2 regions of the Proteus appendicitidis genome follow, and region 1 is predicted to be linked to the other one. Evidence: predicted binding sites of a transcription regulator. Region 1 holds the regulator's gene; the other holds the start of a gene.
The links. Region 1 encodes PhoB, which activates phosphate uptake and scavenging genes when phosphate is short. Its sites were predicted from a motif close to CTGTCATAAAACTGNCNNAT; they were not measured.
Positions count from the first base shown of each region.

Region 2: a site for PhoB is predicted at 1,615-1,634, ahead of phoA (alkaline phosphatase). Genes of this name have one in related genera too.

Region 1 is NZ_CP127389.1:740,561-749,349, reverse strand. It holds gene brnQ (branched-chain amino acid transport system II carrier protein) at 1-518, opposite strand, end outside; gene phoR (phosphate regulon sensor histidine kinase PhoR) at 998-2,296, opposite strand; gene phoB (phosphate regulon transcriptional regulator PhoB) at 2,320-3,009, opposite strand; gene sbcD (exonuclease subunit SbcD) at 3,231-4,460, shown strand; gene QQS39_RS03455 (AAA family ATPase) at 4,460-8,188, shown strand; gene QQS39_RS03450 (nitroreductase family protein) at 8,320-8,789, shown strand, end outside.
Region 2 is NZ_CP127389.1:3,474,164-3,480,868, reverse strand. It holds gene QQS39_RS15990 (alpha/beta hydrolase-fold protein) at 1-1,463, shown strand, start outside; gene phoA (alkaline phosphatase) at 1,694-3,133, shown strand; gene QQS39_RS15980 (Na/Pi cotransporter family protein) at 3,554-5,185, shown strand; gene QQS39_RS15975 (GNAT family N-acetyltransferase) at 5,188-5,736, shown strand; gene QQS39_RS15970 (DUF1435 family protein) at 5,943-6,206, shown strand; tRNA gene QQS39_RS15965 (tRNA-Leu) at 6,272-6,358, opposite strand; tRNA gene QQS39_RS15960 (tRNA-Leu) at 6,395-6,481, opposite strand; gene rsmC (16S rRNA (guanine(1207)-N(2))-methyltransferase RsmC) at 6,636-6,705, opposite strand, start outside.

The DNA of each region.
Region 1 (8,789 bases):
CCACCAGCAGGCCAAAATATTGCAGCAATACCTAATATTGCTAATGCCAGAATTTTAATCGGTGCGAGAATATGACCAACACTGTCTAGCAATTTTCCCGGATAAAGTGAAATACCAATCACAATTAAGAAATAGACAATGCTATAAATCAGTAATGACATTTCTGTATCACCCACTAAAGGAGCAATACCTACTTTAAAAGAAACCGTTGCAGTACGAGGCGTGGCGAAAAGAGGTCCCACAGCAAGATAGGCAACAATAGCTAATAATAATCCCATTGATTTACCAATAGGGGTGCTTAATGCCTCAATACCCCCACCGACTTTTGCCAATGCGACAACCGTTAAAACAGGTAAACCAACCCCGGTGATCAAAAAGCCAATTGCAGCAGTCCAAACAAATTCGCCTGATTGTAAACCCACCATTGGAGGAAAAATAATATTGCCAGCGCCAACAAATAGGGCGAATGTCATAAACCCTAATGCCAGAATATCTCTGGAAGTTAATCTATGTGCCATAAGTTTTGTTAATATATAGTTACAATAATGGTGAAATTGCGCCAATATAGCGCAACATAAAATCAACAATATCTATTTAGACTCATGCCATCATTATTTAGGATAATATCCATATATAATCATTTCATATAGAGCAATTAAGTGCTAAATAGAAAAAATCGCCGATAACTGGTCACAAGTAAAACTTTTATAATGAAAAAAGGCAATAGCTAATCCAAAAACCAGAATAATCATCTAAACTATTTTTCAGCACTAGTTATAACTGTCATATATCATCGAATATACATGATATGATTTGTGCATTTTTCCACCAATAATATTGAATATCGGTATCATTTAAAGTTAGCATTAATTAATAATATTAAAATTTAACGCTACGATATTAGTTTTCATTGATATTAAAAAGATTAAGAAAGGGATAAAAAAGCCTCTATCACCAATTAAATACAAGTGATAAAGGCTTTAAAAAAGACATACTGTTAGTGTGTTTTTTTAGCAGTAAGCAATGTTTGAGGAAGGATAAAAGAGAACGTGCTCCCAACACCGACTTTACTTTCAATATTCAATTGAGAGTGATGATGGAGCAACGATTTTTTCACAATCGCCAAACCTAACCCAGTACCACCAGAATGACGAGAGCGAGCTTTATCAACGCGATAAAAACGCTCTGTTAGACGAGTTAAATGTTCAGCGCTGATCCCCGCCCCATTATCTGAAACACTAAATAACATGCCTTGGGGGATTTTCTTCCAACTCACGTTGATTGTTGTGCCTTCTTCAGTGTGATTAATGGCGTTATACACTAAATTAGAAACTGCACTACGCAATTGCTCTTCATTACCACGAACTGCCCACTGTTCATCAATATCAAAAACAATCTGATGTTGACCTTGGCTAAGTGAGTTCGCTTCTTGTTGTAATAAAGCCAAAATAGCAGGAATATCAACAATCTTGTTTAAATCAATATGAGGAGCAGATTCAATACGAGAAAGTTGTAAGAGTTGCTGAACAAGCGTATCCATCCGTTTAGCTTGCTCTTGCATCGTGACTATCGCCTTATGCTCTGCGGGTTTTGTTACGCTATTTTCTTCCATCATTTCAAGATAACCTTGAATAACGGTTAACGGTGTTCTTAACTCGTGACTGACATTAGCAAAAAAGTCACGTCGTGAGTTTTCTAGTTTATTTTTTTCTGTCACGTCACGCGCCACCATCAAGCGCTGATCTTCGCTATATGGCATCACACGGAATTCAACAATAGAGCCATTATTTAGTGAAATGGTTAAAGGGCGACTAAAATCGCCTGCGGTAAAATAGTGCAAAAAATCAGGATAACGTAATAAGTTAAAAATATTTTGCCCGTTATCTTCAGGCCAGCGAAAGCCTAATAAATGTTGAGCTAGGCTATTACACCAAAAAATATTCCCTTCATTTGTCATCATCACAACAGCATCGGGTAAGCTTTCGGCGCCACTTCTAAAACGTTTAATTAAATCGCCTAATTCTCTGCGTCGTTTACGATTACGTTGTTGGGTCTGTCGAATGCCATAAAAAATAGGCTCCCATCCTCCTCTTCCTTCTGGAGGCAATACAGAGCGATCTAACCATAACCATTTAGATAATTTCAGCAAATTATAGGCATGCCACACAAGAGCGCTGAGAAGCGATACCACCAGCAGCCAAGGAAGATGCCCAATAAAAAGCGATAATATAAAGGCAGGTAAGCAAAATAGACATAGCCCCCAAACGAGGGCTTTCCACGATAGTCGTTCTAACACCTGACGATTACTCCCATATTGACTTAGAAACGGGCAGAGAAACGATATCCCGTTCCACGTACGGTCTGTATCATTCTGTCATGGCCATCTTCTTCAATAGCCTTACGTAAACGACGAATATGCACATCAACAGTACGGTCTTCGACATAAACATTGGTTCCCCAAACGTAGTTTAGCAGTTGTTCTCTGCTGTATACGCGTTCAGGATGAGTCATAAAAAAGTGCAGGAGTTTAAATTCGGTGGGTCCCATATCAATCGGCTTATCTTGACTTGTGACACGGTGAGAAACAGGATCAAGACCGAGTCCATTGAATTCAATAATATCTTCCGCTGACATCGGTGATAAACGCCGTAAAATCGCTTTCACTCGGGCAACAAGCTCTTTAGGTGAAAACGGTTTGATAACATAATCATCAGCTCCCGTTTCTAACCCTTGGACTTTATCTTCTTCTTCCCCTTTTGCCGTTAGCATAATAATGGGAATATCACGAGTATTACTTTCCCGCTTCATCTGTTTTATTACTTGTAAGCCTGATCCTCCGGGGATCATCCAATCTAATAAAACTAAATCAGGGTAAGGATCAATAAGAAAGCTCAATGCAGAATCATAGTCTTCTGCTTCAATGGGTTGAAAACCATTTTGTTCTAAAACAAAACAGATCATCTCTCGAATTGCGGTTTCATCTTCAACAACAAGAATACGCCTTGCCATACTCTATCCTGTGTAATGTATATAGAGGGTCAAAATGATTATGATGCAGTTTTATGACAGATTTATGACTAACCTTAACATTACTGAAATAGATCCCCGTTGTTAAGGTAAATAAATTACTTTTTGGTGAGATATCACTCAAAAAAAAGGCTTATTGTTGAGTTTTCACTAAAAAAGTAAGGTGCGCTATACTCTTCATCAGATAAAAAAGAGGGATAGCAATGCGGATTATTCACACATCAGACTGGCATTTAGGGCAATATTTTTTTACTAAGACTCGAGCTAAAGAACATCAACAGTTTCTTGATTGGTTATTAGCACAAATAAAACATTACCAAGTCGATGCACTGATTGTTGCAGGTGATATTTTTGATACTGGCTCCCCTCCAAGCTATGCCCGAGAGCTTTATAACCGTTTTGTCGTCGCTATTCGAGATACACAATGTCAGCTTGTTATTCTAGGTGGTAATCACGACTCTGTGGCGACACTAAATGAATCAAAATCACTCTTGGCGTGTTTAAATACGACGGTTATTGCCAATGTTCATACTGAAACACCACAAGCACCGCTAATTCTTCCTCAAAAAGATAGCACTCCGGGAGCATTGCTGTGTGCAATCCCTTATCTACGTCCTAGAGATATGATCAGCAGTAAAAGTGGGCAATCAGGTGCTGAAAAACAAACCGCCTTAAAAGAAGCGATTGCTGAATATTATCAAGCTCAATATCAAACAGCCCTTGAATTACGTCAGCAATTAAATGTCGATATTCCCATTATTGCAACAGGTCACCTCACCACAATTGGCGCGAGTGTGACAGATTCTGTCCGTGAAATTTATATCGGCACCTTAGAAGCCTTTTCAGCAACCCTATTTCCTGAATTTGACTATATCGCCCTTGGTCATATTCATCGTCCTCAAGTGATGAATAAGTCCGGTCATATTCGTTATAGTGGCTCCCCTATTCCTTTAAGTTTTGATGAGAGTGGGCAACAGAAAAGTGTCTGCCTTATCGATTTTGAGCAAGACAAATTAACTAACCTCACACTATTACCTATCCCTGAGTTTCAATTACTACGCACGATTAGTGGTTCATTAAAAGAGATAGCGATACAACTTGAGGATTTAAAAAAACAATACGGCGAAATAGATACCACTATTTGGTTGGATATCGAAGTTTCAACACAAGATTATCTCAGTGACATACAAACCCGTATTCAAGAGCTAACTAACGATCCGCTTTTTGATGTGATCTTATTAAGAAGAGCGAGAAAACAGCGCCAAGCATTCACTCAAAATGAAAACGAAACACTGGCCGAATTAACCGTTTATGATGTTTTTGAAAGACGCTTAGAACAACATGAGTTTGATTCAGAAGAAACTAAAACTCGTTTAACAACATTATTTAAACAAGCAGTTGAAATGGCAGAGAAAGAGGATAACGAAGCATAATGAAAATCTTAAGTCTGCGATTTAAAAATATTAACTCCTTAAAAGGCGAGTGGAAGATTAACTTTAACCAAGAGCCTTTTATCAGCAATGGATTATTTGCGATTACAGGTCCTACGGGGGCGGGGAAAACCACGCTGTTAGATGCGATTAGTTTAGCGCTTTATCACCGAACTCCACGATTAGATAAAGTCACACAATCACAAAATGAGTTAATGACACGCCACACCGCGGAGTGTTTGGCTGAAGTTGAATTTGAAGTTAAAGGTGTGGCTTATCGAGCATTTTGGGAACAACGTCGAGCTAATTATAAAGAAGATGGCAACCTTCAAGCACCGCAGGCAGAACTGGTTAAAATCAATACCACAGGAGGCGAAGACAAAATATTAGCAAGCAAGATAAGCCAAGTGAAAGAGATGATCATTAATATCACTGGTCTTGATTTTGATCGTTTCACTAAATCTATGTTGCTTTCCCAAGGGCAATTTGCGGCTTTTTTAAATGCAGATGATAAATCTCGCGCTGAATTACTCGAAGAACTCACTGGCACAGATATTTATCGTCATATTTCTCAGTCTATCTTTAAACATTGGCGAGAAGAAGAACAAGCATTAAAAACACTAAAACAGCAAGCCGAAACGATGGCGTTATTAGATGAAAATGCTCGCCAAGCTCTATTAACTGAACAAACGGATCTTTTTGCCAAAGAGAGTTTATTACAAAAAGAACAACAGGAATATCAAGCAGCAAAACAGTGGCAAGAAAAAGAAATAGAACTCAATAAAAATAAAGCATTAGCACAAAATGAGGTTAATTTAGCACAGGAAGCATTAGTTTCTGCTAAACCTGATATTCAACGTCTTGAAAATAGTGAACCAGCAGAAAAAATTCGCCCAATTTACGATGAAAAAAATCGTCTATTAAAAGAACAAACCTATATTGAGTCACAACTCTCAACACTAACAGCGGAAAAACAGCTTATTGAACAACAGAGCCAACCTATTAATCAGCATTTAGTCGAGGCTCGAAATACATTTAAACAACACGATGAGAAAAAACAGCAAACCTTGCAGCTTATACGTGAAAAAGTCGCGCCATTGGATAATCAGTTAATCTTGCTACAACAAGATATTTCAGTAAAAACACAGCAAAAAAATACGCTAGAAAAAACGCAATCAGAATATCTGGAAAAAATACAGTTAACAGAAGCCAAATTAGCGGGATCACAAAAGCAATTTAATGAATTAAATGAATATTTAAATCAGCATACCGCTCATGCTCAACTTGCTGAAAACTTACCGTTATGGCAGCGTTATTTTGAGCAATATGATGAAATTACAGAGAAATATCGAATTAGTCAGAAAAGTGAAAAAGCAGAACAAGAAAAAGAATGCTTACTTAAACTCGAATTAGAAAAAGCGACGAAAACGCTAGAAGCTCAACAGCACACGCTTAATTTACAGCAACAACAATTAAGCGAATTACAAACGCAACTTGAGCAACAAAATAAAGCGGATGCTATTGCAGATATTCCTCATCGTTCACAACAAATTTCACAACAAAGAAATGCTCTCACAAAACTAATGGGAGTACAGGCTCAATTACAGCGCGCTATAAAAACTGAACATCAGTACCAACAAACGCAGTCAGACAATCAGCAAAAAATAGCCATGCTGACTGAAAATATTCACAAAAATGACACTGTTTTAAAAGAGAAAGAACAACACCTTAAAGACTTAAACGATAATTATCTGCTAATAAGGAAGTTAGCGGAATATGAAGAAGAGAGACAACGTTTAGTTAAAGACAACCCATGTCCTGTTTGTGGTTCAACCGAGCATCCTTATGTTGAAAAATATAAAGAAATTCAAACGGATGAAACAAAATCACGTTTAGATAACTTAACACAGCAAGTGCATACATTAACAATAACGTTAGTGGAACAAAAAACACAGTGTGCTAGTTTTGAAGTTCAAAACGAAAAATTAAGTCGCGATCTTGAGCAGCTAACACAAGATATTGCGTCATTAAAACAGCAATGGCAGATTTTAGCTCAAACTTACGCATTACCAGATGTTGACTGTGAAGAAACGGCTTTAACTCAATTAGATTCAGCCCTTGAGAAAGAAGATAATTTACTGACACAAAAACGAATTAGTTATCAACAATTAGAAGTCAAAATTCAGCAAGAATACAAGTTGCTATCTGATGCCAAAGAACAATTTAATCAACAACAGCAAGCGATCCTTCATCAACAAAATGAATTTGCGCAACAACAGAAAGAAGTTTCCAATAAACAACAACAAACAGCGCAATATCTTCAACAACAAGCCCTATTAACGCAGGATCTGCAATCTCTAGTCAAACAACAAGGTTATGAATTACAAGAGTTTGAAGACAAAATTCAATGGCTTACTGCGCGTAAAAAAGAGAGCCAACAATATCAATCAACCTTAAAAACACATCACGAATTACAACAAACAATCCGCGAATTGTTATTAACGCAGGAAGAGAGAAAACGCTATTTATCTGAAACGCAAAAAGAACTTGATGCTGTTTTGATCCAGTTACAAAAACTGCATCAGCAACAAGAACAACTAAAAGCACAACGCCACGCTTTATTCGGGATACAAACCACCGAAGATGCACGTAATGAGTTAGATAAACAGAGTCAGTTGTTACAAAAGCAAATTGAGCAATATAGCGAAGAGAAAAACCGACTCGAAGTCCGTTTAAATCAGCTTATTGGTCAATATCAGGAAAATGAAAAATCGCGACAACGGTTGCAAACACGCTCACAAGACATTATTGAACAATATCAATATGCGTTAAAAAATAGCCCGTTTACTGACGAAAATGCATTTTTAGCCTCTCTGTTATCCGTCGAGGAAAGAAATCGCTTACAAGAGCAACAAAAACAACGGCTTGATAAGTTGTTGCAAGAGAAAACACGTCTAGATACACAAGAAAAGGCATATCAACAACACTTGCTACAACAACCTTTATTATCAACTGAGCAAAATATTGAACAAATCACGGCACATTTATTGGCACTAGAAACACAGCTAGTGCATACACAAGAAACCAAGTTTCGTCTTCAAGAGCAACTGCGTACAGATGAAGAAAAACGTAAAGAACAACAAACCTTGCTCGACAAAATAACGAAACAGCAATCTCAGTTTGATGATTGGAGCTATTTAAATGAATTGGTGGGATCTGCATCAGGAGATAAATTCAGCCGTTTTGCCCAAGGCTTAACGCTTGATCATCTAATTTATTTGGCCAATCGTCGTTTAGAAAAGCTTCATGGACGTTATTTCTTGCAACGCAAAACACCAGCAAGCCTTGAACTACAAATTGCCGATACATGGCAAGCTGATGCTTTGCGGGATACTCGCACGCTCTCTGGTGGTGAAAGTTTCTTAGTCAGTTTATCGCTCGCTTTAGCGCTGTCGGATTTGGTCAGTAACAAAACACAAATCGAATCACTCTTTCTAGATGAAGGCTTTGGCACATTAGATCCTGACACCTTAGATATTGCATTAGATGCTCTCGATAGCCTTAATGCATCTGGAAAAATTATTGGTGTAATTAGTCACGTAGAAGCAATGAAAGAGCGCATTCCAGTGCAAATTAAAGTGAAGAAAGCCGGAGGCGTTGGCATTAGCCAGCTTGCTCCTGAGTTTAGATATGTAGATAAACAGAATTTAAATCAAGTAGTTAAAAACTAGGTCGAATATTTTGACGTAGCTGATTAAATTTTTTATATATCAATAAATCACGACTAAGCCCTATAGTATATCCATAGATTAGCCCAAGCTAAGACACGCTTTAAGCGCTTAAATTTATCAAGGAGACAATCATGTCTAACGCATTTACTGATTTAATGAAAAAACGTAGAACAATTTATCATTTAGGTAATCAACTTCCAATTAGCGAAGACAGAGTCACTGCAGTTATTAAAGAAGCGGTTAAAGAAAGCCCTACAGCATTTAACTCACAAACATCTCGTGTTGTGGTTCTGTTTGGTGAACAACACCAAAAACTATGGGGTATCGTGAAAAATACCCTGAAAAAATTAGTCCCCGCAGAAGCGTTTAGCGCAACTGAAGCTAAAATTGATAGCTTTGCAGCAGGCGCTGGTTCAATTCTGTATTTTGAAGACACCGATATTGTAAAAGGTCTTCAAGAGCAATTCCCACTGTATGCGGATAACTTCCCTGTATGGTCAGAACAAGCAAGTGGTATGGCGCAACTTTCTGTTTGGACTGCATTAGCCGCAGAGAACGTAGGTGCTTCATTACAACACTACAACCCAATTATTGATGACGA
Region 2 (6,705 bases), 1.4 Mb from region 1:
AGTTTGATAACAACAACACGTTGTGTTTTACCTCACATTTAGAGAGTGAACGTTATGCGGAACTGAATGTGAAAGGGATACAAAATCTACGTTTAGAAACCCCAAATGGCACACATATTCGTAGCTTATTAAAAGATGTTCCTGCTGATGGGCAACAAAAAGTACGCTTTTTATTGCCTAAAACTGCGAGTTATCAATTGATTGCACAAGGTGAGGAGGGAACACCATGGCAACTCACATTGACAACACAGCCTTATCAGCCATTAGATAAAGATGCCGGTATTGCACCTGTCAGTCCTCGTTTACAAATACTTGCTCATCAATTGAATCAACAAAATATTCAGGCATTTTGGCAACAAGTACGCCATGAAGGTACACCCCTTATTGAGCCTTATGATAATGATAAAAAGTTAGTGACTTTCTTATGGCAAGGTGCAAAAAAGAATGTCTATTTATTAGGATCACCCGATGGTAATCATGACCCGTTAACCCATTTAGCCAATAGTGATATTTGGTACCGCAGTTATATCGTACCTAACGATACATTAATGCAATATAAATTAGCGCCTGATGTGCCTATCATCGAAAATGCAGAGCCATTCGAACAGCGTCGCGCTATTTTAACTACAGCACAATCTGATCCGTTTAATTCCCAAAATTCTCCAAGTCAATCTGAGGATGTCTATAATCACTTTTCTTTATTGTCATTAGACAGTAACCGTGAATGCCAATTACCCGATATTCTAGATAGAACAATGAAAGGCAAGACAGACATTGTGCGTTTTCACAGCCAGATTTTAAATAATGATCGGGAGATCGCACTTTATCAACCAGCAAGAAAAATGACTGTACCTCGAATTTTAGTGTTATTCGATGGACAAACTTATCGTCGCCAATATGGTATTGATCGGTTTTTTGATAAACAGATCGAAGAAGGGAAATTGGCACCGATGATGATCTTATTTGTTGATAGTATTGATAGTGATCGTCGTAGTGTTGAGTTACCGCCAAATCCTGATTTTTACCGTTTCTTGGCCGATGAACTCTTTGTTTGGTTAGAAAAAGAGAAAGGTATTCACGTATCAGGAGAAGAAACGATTGTATCAGGCTCTAGTTATGGCGGGTTAGCATCTTCATGGGTTGCATTTAATCGTCCTGAGCGCTTTGGTAAAGTACTGAGTATGTCTGGCTCTTATTGGTGGGCGCCTGAAAATGAAGAGCCAGAATGGCTTATTCGACAATTTGAGCAAGCAGATAAAAAGCCATTACAGTTTTTCTTAGAAGCGGGGTTATTTGAAAGTCGTGGTGATAAAAGGGGGATTTTAAATAATAATCGTCATCTTAAACAGGTTTTAGAGCAAAAAGACTATCCTGTTAAATCACTCGAAATGGCCAGTGGGCATGATTATATTTCTTGGTGTGAAACCCTGTATTTAGGGGCTAAAGCATTAACTCAAGATTAAGATCACGCCTTAATGCCATGTTTTAGTACCATGCCTTAGTACCATGCTTTAATACAACGAAAGCTTATACACATATTTGCGGTATAAGCTTTTTGTTTGTCATAAGCTTGTCATAAAGTTGTCATCAAAATCACTTTTACTTTTCATTTCTCTGTCATTTAACTGCCGTAAGCTTTTTCTGACTTAAAACATTAACCCTGTTTTTTACTTTAGAGTGCAAGGAAAAAGCTATGTCTCATCGTTACCAACGTTCTATCTTATCCGTTATTGTAACAACGCTATTGGCTGGCGCGAGTTTCTCTTCTTTTGCTGCTCCCGTTGCTGCTGATGCCATTTTAGCTCAAGATCGTGCGGCAAAAGGTAATATCACGGAATTTGGCGGCGCTCGCCGTATGACTCAGGATCAAACTGAGGCATTAAAAGCAGCTTTAAATAACAACCAAGCAAAAAATGTGATCCTCTTTATTGGTGATGGGATGGGGGATTCTGAAATCACCGTTGCGCGTAACTACGCTGAAGGTGCGGGTGGTTTCTTTAAAGGTATCGATGCCTTACCAATGACGGGTCAATACACACACTATTCTTTAGACAGAAAAACCCAAAAGCCTAATTATGTGACAGATTCTGCTGCATCCGCGACAGCATGGGCTTCTGGTGTGAAAACCTATAATGGTGCATTAGGGATTGATGTGTTTGGTAAGGATCATCAAACTATTTTGGAATTAGCGAAAGCCAATGGAAAGGCGACAGGGAACGTGACAACTTCTGAAATTCAAGATGCGACACCTGCAGCGCTGTTCTCGCATGTAACAGGACGCAAATGCTATGGCCCTGTTGAAACGTTAGAAAAATGCTCAACCAATGCCTTAGAAAATGGTGGTAGAGGTTCTATCTCTGAGCAACTTTTAGTCACTCGTGCAGATGTAACATTAGGGGGCGGTGCAAAAAGCTTTGCTCAAACTGCAGCAGCAGGTGAATACAAAGGTAAAACATTAGAGCAACAAGCAATTGAGCGTGGTTATCAAATCGTGAAAGATGCAAAATCATTAGATGCGATTTCGCTTGCGAACCAAGATAAACCCGTACTAGGTTTGTTCCATGAAGGCAATATGGATGTAGCATGGGAAGGTCCTAAAGCCACGTATCATGGTAATTTGAATAATCCACCTTTAGAGTGCAAACCTAATGCCAAGCTCGATCCAAATGCGCCAACACTGGCACAAATGACTAAAAAAGCGATCGACTTACTGAAAACCAATGAAAATGGCTTCTTCTTACAAGTTGAAAGTGCCTCTATCGATAAGCAAGATCATAATGCTAACCCTTGTGGTCAAATTGGTGAAACTGTTGCACTAGATGAAGCCGTACAAATCGGCTTAGATTTTGCAAAACAAAACGGTGATACGCTGATTATCGTGACTGCTGATCATGCTCATTCAAGCCAAATTATTGAAGCTGACGTGAAATCCAGTGGGTTAACACAAGCACTTATCACCAAAGATGGTGCAGTTATGGTGGTGAATTACGGTAACTCAGAAGAAGAGTCACAAGAGCATACTGGGGCGCAATTGCGGGTTGCCGCTTATGGTCCACATGCTGCGAATGTGGTTGGATTAACTGACCAAACAGACTTGTTTTTCACCATGCGTGATGCAATGGGTCTGAAGTAAGTTCAAGTTGAATTTATAGTCTGTCTGAACTTGTAGTCGAATTGCCTTACTAAATTGTTATATTTTCGCGCGACTTAGAGAGATACCCTCTGGTCGCGTTTTTTTATTAAGAATGGAGCCTGTCTAAAATAAAATGATAATAAATCAATAGGTTATTTACAGGCTGATTTTGAAAGTTACACATTCTCTGCTATAATTAACAGAATTTACAAATTAATCTATGTAATATTCTCACTTCTCCATTGATTATTGTACTTAAGTTGCAATATCTTTTTGTCTAATAACACTTTACGTTATTAAGGCATTACCCGTAAAAAATCTTTTCTCAGATAGATTATCTGCTCGTGGTCTTTCTCTTTTTTATGAGATTGAAGGAGAACAGAGTCAAACAAACAACGATAAGAATAAGGTTATTTTTTTATGCTGACACTGCTTCATTTACTCTCATCTGTCGCGCTTCTTGTCTGGGGAACTCATATTGTTCGTACTGGCATTATGCGTGTCTTCGGCTCTGATTTGCGCCGAATTTTAGGTAAAAGTATTAATAAAAAATCCAATGCTTTTCTTGCGGGTGTTGGTGTCACCGCATTAGTCCAAAGTAGTAATGCGACGGCGCTTTTAGTGATCTCTTTTGTGACACAAGGGTTGATTTCGATTACACCGGCACTTGTTATTATGCTAGGGGCAGATGTGGGTACTGCACTGATGGCGCGTGTGCTGACGTTTGATCTTTCTTGGTTATCGCCACTGCTTATCCTTATTGGTGTTATTACTTTTTTAAGCCGTAAAAAAGAGCGAGTAGGGCAACTAGGACGTGTAGGTATTGGTCTTGGTTTGATTTTGTTGGCTTTACAACTCATTGTGACATCGGCAGAACCCATTATGCACGCAAGTGCAGTCCAAGCTATTTTTACTTCTCTTAGTGGCGATACTATTTTAGCGCTATTGGTGGGTGCGCTCTTTGCAATGGTGAGTTACTCAAGCCTTGCGGCTGTGTTGTTAACAGCGACATTAAGTGCAACAGGATTAATGCCATTGTATATCAGCCTCTCTATTGTAATTGGCTCTAATATTGGTAGTGGTTTGCTGGCATTAATCAGTAGTCGAGGACAAAGTGTTGCCTCTCGACAAGTTGTGTTGGGGAGTTTGTTTTTTAAACTGATTGGTGCATTGATTGTTTTACCATGGATAACCTATCTTGCTTCTGAAATACAAAAATATGGATTTTCACCGGCTGAAATCGTTATCTATTTTCATGTTATTTATAATCTTGCTCGCTGTATTTTGATGATCCCTTTTGTCGGCATAATGGCGAAATTATGTCAGCGACTCATTCCTGAATTACCGACTACGGGATCTGAAATGGCACCGCGTTATTTAGATCAATCTGCTATTGATACGCCTTCATTGGCAATTGCTAATGCGGTTAGAGAATCGCTACGATTAGGTGATGTGATAGAACAAATGCTGCAACGTTTTACTGCCTTAATGGAAGGCGATCGTCTGCAAAAAAGGGAAATTAGCCAGTTAGAAGAAGAGGTAGAATTACTCCACAGCAGCATTAAATTGTATATGGCACAAATTCAACAGCATGATCTGGGAACTGAAGATTCCCGGCGTTGGGCTGAAATTATTGATACCGCGATGAATTTACAACAATCTTCCGCTATCATTGCGCGTATGTCGGCTGAAGTGGTGAGTAAAGGTTTAAATCACCACTTATTTTTATCGGAGGAAGGGCGTCGTGAGTTACAGACACTCCTTGAGCGTCTGCAAAGTAATCTGAATCTGGCGATGTCGGTATTTGTTTCCGGCAACATGGAACATGCTCGTAAATTGCGTCGAGCAAAACATCGTTTCCGTTTACTCAACCAGCGTTACTCGTTTGCACATGTAGAACGTCTTCATTTGCATAATATGCAAAGCATTGAAACCAGTTCACTGCATACTAGTTTGCTTGGTGATATGAAACGGTTGAATTCCTTGTTCTGTGCTGTGGCTTATCACGCACTAGAACGAAGTGAATCATCATCAGAACAGGTTAATCTTTAATAATGAAATACACTATTCGTCAATTAACACGAAATGAAATCCCACAAGTATGGGCAATTGATAGAACCGAGCTTATTGAAAAGCTATATGTCTTAAAAGAAGGAACGTTGCGTTTATCAGAGCAACGCTTTGATATGAAAGGTTGGCCAGAAGGTGAAGCAGAGCATTACACACCTGTTTTACTTGAAAGTTTTGATCGAGGTGCCGCTTTCTGGGGTGTTTTTAAACAAGATCAGTTGGTCGCAGCAGCAAGTGTTGATCCACAAAAACGAGGTCAAAATAACGCTTTACTTCAACTCTCTTTTTTACATGTTAGCCACCAGCAACGTGGGCAAGGTTTAGCGCGAATATTATTTGATTATTGTGTGGAATATGCGAAGAAAAAAGGGGCTGGTGGGTTATATATCTCATCAACACCTTCTGAAAATAGCGTGAATTTTTATCAGCATTTAGGGTGTCGTTTAATTGATATTCCTGATCCTGAACTTTATGAAAGAGAGCCTGAAGATATTCATTTAGTCTTTCATTTTATCGAGACAAATAACACTTAATTTCGTTTATTGACTACGATAACAACATAATAAAATGCAATGCCTTATCGTGAAAATGATAAGGCATTTTTTATGTACCATACTAAAAAATAGACATAACCATTTAAAAAATAAGGATATAAGGTAAGTTTTTTTTCTTTATATAAGTTGATTTAGCATGGTGGTTATATAATAATGAAAATCATTATCATTAATGGTGGGTTATTATGGCTAAACCAACGCGCTTATCTCCAGTTACGTCTTGGACATCTCGTATTAGTTTATGGGAAATGTTGGCTATTTCTTCCTTACTAACGGTGATTATGCATTCTATTGCAGGAACGGCTGCATTTACGCTGGTTTTAGTCGTTTCAATGCTGTTATCAACATTTATGTTATTCCACAAAAAATTACAAATGTGGGTAATGATCCCCGCTGGCGTTGTATTAACCTATAGCTTGATGACACTTTTAGTCGCGTATTACGGATAGAGAAAAGAATATTCAGCGTGTAATCGAATGGGTGTTATTACAGAAAAAAAAGAAGGGTTATTGAGTGGTGCGAAGAGGGGGACTTGAACCCCCACGTCCGTAAGAACACTAACACCTGAAGCTAGCGCGTCTACCAATTCCGCCATCCTCGCAGTCTTACTCAATTAATTTTACATACATTGTCTGTTTGGTGCGAAAGGGGGGACTTGAACCCCCACGTCCGTAAGGACACTAACACCTGAAGCTAGCGCGTCTACCAATTCCGCCACTCTCGCATTCAGACAGGAAGCGAATTCTATGCCTTTTATTTTTGGCGTCAATTATTTTTTATCAATAAATTATCTTGGAGATGAAAAATAAAACGCCTTGGAGCATTACTTAAAATCAGTCCAAAAATAAAGCCCTGTTATAAAATAACAGGGCTTGTGATTACTCTTTTTTAGTTGCTTGGTAAACTTTGAATTTACTTGTAGATGCAAGCACTTCATGAGAGCCGAAT